One region of the Nonomuraea sp. NPDC048826 genome, then DNA from elsewhere that is predicted to be linked to it. Evidence: riboswitches for the same ligand, from Rfam matches in the RefSeq annotation. Region 1 holds a riboswitch; the other holds the start of a gene.

Region 1 (3,201 bases):
ACTTCGGGGAGAGTGAGCCACTCGTCGACGAGGGCGTCGGTCTCCCGGTCGATCTGTGCAACAGAAAGCGTCACGAAACCACAACTACCACACGCCGTGCTTGCTCAAACAACACAATCTCGTAGGGGTACGTCCGGATCTACCAGGCGTTCCGGGTCCAGCCGGTGGCCCGCCTCGACGATCCGGCGGCCCTGGACGAGATCCCGCGGCCGGTCGACGGCCAGCACGGCCGCGAGAGTGTCGTCGGCGGCCAGCCAGCAGGCCGACCACTTGCCCGTCACCTCACCCCGGTGGACCAGCCGCTCGCCGGCCGGATGATGGCCGGCGTACTGGACCATGTGGCCGAACTGCTCCGACCAGAAGTACGGGACCGGGTCGTACACCGCCTCCTCGCCCAGCAGGGTCGCGGCGGCCACCTCGGGCGCGCCCAGCGCGGTGTCCCAGTGCTCGACCCGCAGCCGCCTGCCGAAACGGCGCGACCACCAGGCGGCGCAGTCGCCCACGGCGACCACGTTCGGCAGCGACGTGCGCAGGTGCTCGTCGGCGACGACGCCGTTGTGCAGGTCGAGGTCGGCGTCGGCGAGCCACTCGACGGCCGGGCGGACGCCGATGCCGGTCACCACCACGTGCGCGTCCACGAACCCGCCGCCGACCAGCGCCACGCCGCCCTCGTCGACCGAGGCGACCATCGTGTCCAGGCGCAGGTCGATGCCGTCGTACCAGGACTGCGTGCGGGCGCCGAGCTCGGCGCCGACCGCGTGGCTGAGCGGCGCGGGGCCCGCCTCGATCACCGTGACCTCGCAGCCGGACCGGCGGGCCGCGGTGGCCACCTCGGCGCCGATCCAGCCCGCGCCGATGACCGCCACCCGGGCGCCCGGCACCAGCAGGGCGCGCAGCTCCAGCGAGTCGTCCAGGGTGCGCAGCACGTGCTGCGGGCCGTCGCCGGGCAGCGTGATCGGCTCCGCGCCGGTGGCGATCACCAGCCCGTCGTAGCCCAGCTCGCCCTCGGTCGTCTCCACGACGCCGTCGCGCAGCGCCTTGGCGGTGACGCCCGGCCAGAAGTCGACCTCCAACGCCACCAGGTCGGAGTCGACGAAGCTGGAGTCGGCGTCGCCCAGCAGCACGGCCTTCGACAGGGGCGGCCGGTCATAGGGCCGGTGCCGTTCCTGACCGATCAGCGTGATCCTGCCGGCGAACCCGCGTGCGCGCAGCGCCTCGACGCTCCGCACGCCGGCCAGCCCCGCGCCCACCACCACGACATGATTCACGTAAGCGACCATAACGGGGGCCGCCCGGCGCCGTCGCGCCGAGGCCCGGTTCACGCCCCACCTGGCACTCCACCTCACCCGGTACGGGTCCGGCGTGTCGGTCAGCCGCCGGAGGTCGTAGGGTGGGGGTGCACGACGCGCGGGAGTCCGGCCGTTCACCGGGCTGAGAGGAAGGCTGCACCGGGCCTTCGACCGCAAGACACCTGATCCGGATCATGCCGGCGAAGGGAGCGGACATGGATGTGATCGTCGGAGGCGGCGTCGTCGGCCTGTCGATCGCCTGGCGGCTGGCCAGGCGGGGGCGCGAGGTCCTGGTGGTGGACCCGTCCCCGGCCCGCGGCGCCTCCTACGCGGCGGCGGGCATGCTGGCCCCGATCAGCGAGGTCGCCTTCACCGAGGAACCCCTGCTCCGGCTGGGCGCGGCGTCCCTGCGCCGCTGGCCCGCCTTCGCCGCCGCCCTCGCCGCCGACGCCGGCCTCACCCCCGACGGCCCCCCTCCCCCGGCCGACACCGCCCTCGCCGCCGGCGTGGGGCCCACTTCCCGGGCTGGCACCGACCTCACCGCCGACGCCGGACGCACACCGCCCACCGGCACCACCAACGCGGGACGCGCGCCCTTGGCAGCCGCCGACGCGGCGCGTACTCCCCCTGCCGACGTCGGCCTCGCCGCCGACGCGGGACACCCTTCCCCCGCTGATGCCGCCCGGCCGGTGGGGTCCGGGGGTGCGGGTGCGGGGGCCGAGTGGTTGGCGGCGGCTCGGGCCGGGCTGGATCTGCGGGACGACGGGACGCTGGACGTGGCGTTCGGGTCCGACGACCTGGCGATGCTCGACGAGCAGGCCCGGTTCATGGAGAAGCTGGGGCTGCCGGTGGAACGGCTGACGGGGCGCGAGTGCCGTCGGCTGGAGCCCATGCTGGCGCCCACCGTCCGGGGCGGGCTGCTGGCCCGTACCGACGCCTGGGTCGACCCGCGCCGCGTGACCGCGGCGCTGCTCGCCGCGCTGGACCGGCTGGGCGTCCCGGTGGTGCGCGCCCGCGTGACGGAGCTGCTGCGCGACGGCGGCGGCCGGGTGACAGGCGTACGGCTGACCCCCGCTGAACCTGCCCCGGGGCCCGCGACGACGATCGGCCCCTCAGCGCGACCCGAAACCGCGCCCGCCGCCCTGCGCGCCGCCCTGCCCGCGTCCCTGTCAGCCACCACGCCCGCCGCCCTGCGCGCCGACATGCCCCCCGCCGTGCCCGTGGGAGCTCTTCGACGCGCAGCCCAGGTGCCTGAGACGCTGGTCGCGGAGCGGGTGGTGCTGGCGGCGGGGGCGTGGAGCGGGGAGCTGGCAGAGGTGCCGGTGCGGCCCGTGAAGGGCCAGATCATGCGCCTGCGGTCACCTCAGCCGCTGCTCGGCCGGTGCGTGCGCGGGACCGTGCACGGCAACCCGGTCTACCTGGTGCCCCGGGGCGACGGGGAGCTGGTGGTCGGCGCGACCCAGGAGGAGCTGGGGTTCGACACCAGGGTGACGGCGGGCGGGGTCTACGAGCTGCTGCGGGACGCCAGGGAGCTGGTGCCCGGCGTCACGGAGCTGGAGGTGGCCGACGTGGTGGCGGGGTTGCGTCCGGGTACGCCGGACAACCTGCCGGTCATCGGGCCGAGCGGGATCCCCGGGCTGGTGCTGGCCACCGGCCACCATCGCGGCGGGGTGCTGCTCACGCCGCTCACCACCGCGATCCTGGAGGGCGAGGAGACCGACCTCGCGACACTGTGCTCACCGGCGAGATTTCGGGATGTGGCATGAAAGTGATGATCAACGGGGCCGCCCGCGAGGTGGCCGAGGGCATGACCGTGGCGCAGGCCGTGCGGACCCTGACCGAGGCTCATTCAGGCGTGGCGGTGGCCGTGAACGACGAAGTGGTCACCCGCGGCGCGTGGGAGACGACGGCG
Region 2 (3,201 bases), on a different contig from region 1:
AACGCGCTCGGCGCCAACCCCGTGTGCGTGATCGTGCCCTGTCACCGGGTGGTGGGCGAGGACGGCGAGCCCGGCGACTACGCGGGCGGCGCCGCCGCCAAGCGCCACCTGCTCACGATCGAGCGGCGCGGCGCCTGACCAGCCCGATCAGCAGCGTCGTCACGGCCGCGACGATGGCCGCGCCGAGCGCGCCGTTCATCCACGGCTCCCTGGTGAAGCCGATGGCGTCGCGCACCCCTGCCCAGAAGCCGTCCCACGGGGCGACGGTCGGGGTCGAGGTGGTCAGCCAGTACGCGGCGAACCCGAAGGCCCACGGCACCAGCATCGACCAGCGGGCCGGGGCGTCGGCGTCGGTGTTCCACCGGCCCGCGCCGCCGAGCAGGAAGTAGTCGACGGCGAGCACGGCGAACATCGGCACGAACACCGCGCCGATCACGCCCAGGAAGGCGCCGTAGGAGGTCACGTCCACCACCAGCGCGATGGCGATGGTGAGCAGGCCGATGACCGTGCTGATGATCCGCCGGTCGACGCGCGGCATGAGATTCTGCAGCGAGACGGTCGTGGAGTAGACGTTGGCGAACGACTGGTCGGCCTCGCGCAGCACCAGGACCGCGAAGAACAGCGCGCCCAGCGGCGCCGCGACGAACGGGGCGAAGACCGCCGTGCTGTCGGCCGCCACCGCCTGCGCCCCGGCGATCGCGACCGCGTACACGCCCAGCGCCAGGCAAGCCACCTGGGCGAGCGTGTAGCCGCCGACCACGCCGGTGAAGGCGGCCCGGCTGGACCTGGAGTGGCGGGCGAAGTCGGCGGCGAGCGGCACCCACGACACCGACAGCGCGATCACGTAGTCGACGGCCGGCGCGAACGCCTCCCAGGACCCGCCGGTCCGCGGCTGGGCGTCGCCCAGGAACTGCACCGCGAACCAGATCATCGCGATGATCACCAGGACGGTGATGTAGCGCCGGATCAGCCGGACGGCGCCCAGCGGCCAGACGCTCAGCACAGTGGTGACCACCCCGGCGACGATCACCCACACCGCGTACGGGACCGTGTCGCCGAAGATGGCCTGGGCGCCCTGGGCGATGACCCAGAGCTCGAAGGCGCCCCAGCCGATCATCTGGACGATGTTGAGCACGGTGGGGATGTACGACAGCCGCGCCCCGAACAGCCCGCGCAGCAGCACCATCGCGGGCTTACCTGTCTGCGTGCCGGGGATGGCCGCCAGCCCCACCATGGTGGTGCCGATCAGGCTGCCGACCACGGTGGCGACCAGGGCGGCGGTCAAGCTCAGCGGCGCGCCGCCGAGCGGGTCGATGAGGAACAGCGCTCCGGAGAACCCCAGCAGGCTGACCGCCAGGTTGGCCCAGAGCGCGCCCTGGTCGAGCACCCCCAGGGTCTTCGGCGGCTCGCCCTCAAGAGTCAGCGGAACTTCGTCGCCATGAATGGCATGCGACATAGCGCACTCCCTACGCCGGCATTACCCGGACAGGTTCATGCGGTCGGCAGCGGCGGTAGCTGCCCTCTCAGCCCGGTTGCCCCGAGCTCCCGCGATGGGCCGAACTCGGCCGGAGATCAACTCCGGCACGCGCCCCCATGATGCACTATTGGTGTGTTTTCGGCCAGTCTGAATCAGGCGACCACGGGCGGCTGACCGGTCTCGCTCACCATGGGCCGCTTGTCGTACTCCCAGGCCTGCATGCCGCCGCCGACGTTGATCGCCTCGCGGCCGAGCCGGTTGAGCCAGGCCGTGACCTGCATCGACCGGCCGCCGACGCGGCACACCACGTAGACGGGGTGGTCGGACGGGACCTCGTCGACCCGCGCCTGGATCTGCGTCATCGGGATGTGGACCGCCTCAGGGGCGTGACCCGCCACCCATTCGTCATGCTCGCGCACGTCGAGCAGGTAGGCGTCGGCGGGCACGTCGCGGACCTCGACCTCGGGAACCGTCATGCGCCCATTCTGCCCCGCCCGGCACGCTGCTCCGCACACCCGGGGCCGCTACTTGAGCAGCTTGGACATGCGGCGGTCGGCCAGCGGCTTCCCGCCGGTCTGGCAGGTCGGACAGTATTGCAGCGCGGAATCGGCGAACGACACCTCGCGAATCGTGTCGCCGCACACGTCACACGGCTGGCCGGCACGGTTGTGGACGCGCAGCCCGGTCTTCTTCTCCGCCTTGAGGTCCTTGGCCGCCAGCCCGCGGGCCCGCTCGACCGCCTCGCGCAGCGTGGTCACGATCGCCTCGTGCAGGTCGGCGACCTGCGTGTCGGTCAGCGTCGACGCGATCTTGAACGGTGACATCCGCGCGGCGTGCAGCACCTCGTCCGAGTAGGCGTTGCCGATGCCCGCGATGATCTTCTGGTCGCGCAGCAGCCCCTTGACCTGGGTGCGGTTGCCGCCGAGGATGCGCTGCAGCGCGGCGACGTCGAACGACGGGCCGAGAGGGTCGGGGCCCAGCGCGGCGACGCCCGGCACCTCGGCCGGGTCCTTGACCACGTAGACGGCCAGCCGCTTCTGGGTGCCGGCCTCCGTCAGCTCGAACCCCGGCGCCAGGCCCTCGGCGTCGGCCGCCAGCCGCACCCGTACGGCCAGCGGGCCCTTGCCCGGCCGGACCGGCTTGGCGCCCGAGAGGTCGTCGCGCCAGCGCAGCCAGCCCGCCCGGGCCAGGTGGATGACGAGGTGGAGGCCGTCGCAGTCGAGGTCGAGGAACTTGCCGTGGCGCGACACGCCCGTGACGGTCAGCCCGCCCAGCGCGGTCACCGGCGGGTCGAACGTCTTGAGCGCCTGGACGCCCAGCACGTCGACGCCCGCGATCGCGCGTCCGACCGCCCGCTCACGCAGGAACGCGGCGAGCGACTCCACCTCGGGAAGCTCCGGCATGCCCTCCAGCCTACGTGGCGCTAGGGCACGTCCCAGAACGCCAGCTCGTGCGCCATCCCCTCCAGGAACAGCTCCTCGGCCCGCACCGGGTCGGGGTCCGCCTCGTCGATCATCCGCGCGATCCGCTCGGTCAGCGCCGCGAACCCCGGATCGGCGTACGTGTCGACCCAGGCGCGGTAGCGCGGCTCCGCGGGCGGGTTCTCCGCCAGGATCCGCCCCAGCGTCGAGTAGCCCCACATGCACGGGTACAGCGCCGCCAGCCCCTCCCCGTACGAGGCCGCCGCCTCCAGCAGGAAGGTCGTGTACGCGACACAGGCCGGC

Evidence for each region. Region 1 has a riboswitch for thiamine pyrophosphate ahead of ACGFI7_RS16960 (FAD-dependent oxidoreductase). Riboswitches for the same ligand answer to the same signal wherever they lie in the genome.
Region 2: another riboswitch for thiamine pyrophosphate. It lies ahead of ACGFI7_RS30710 (purine-cytosine permease family protein); the one in region 1 lies ahead of ACGFI7_RS16960 (FAD-dependent oxidoreductase).

Annotation. Positions count from the first base shown of each region.
Region 1 is NZ_JBICUQ010000004.1:532,224-535,424, forward strand. Features, by position in the region: gene ACGFI7_RS16950 (Rv2175c family DNA-binding protein) at 1-74, opposite strand, end outside; gene ACGFI7_RS16955 (NAD(P)/FAD-dependent oxidoreductase) at 105-1,268, opposite strand; TPP riboswitch at 1,398-1,515, shown strand; gene ACGFI7_RS16960 (FAD-dependent oxidoreductase) at 1,505-3,055, shown strand; gene thiS (sulfur carrier protein ThiS) at 3,052-3,201, shown strand, end outside.
Region 2 is NZ_JBICUQ010000009.1:40,132-43,332, reverse strand. Features, by position in the region: gene ACGFI7_RS30715 (methylated-DNA--[protein]-cysteine S-methyltransferase) at 1-138, shown strand, start outside; gene ACGFI7_RS30710 (purine-cytosine permease family protein) at 113-1,456, opposite strand; TPP riboswitch at 1,447-1,559, opposite strand; gene ACGFI7_RS30705 (rhodanese-like domain-containing protein) at 1,630-1,953, opposite strand; gene ACGFI7_RS30700 (Fpg/Nei family DNA glycosylase) at 2,002-2,880, opposite strand; gene ACGFI7_RS30695 (TenA family protein) at 2,901-3,201, opposite strand, start outside.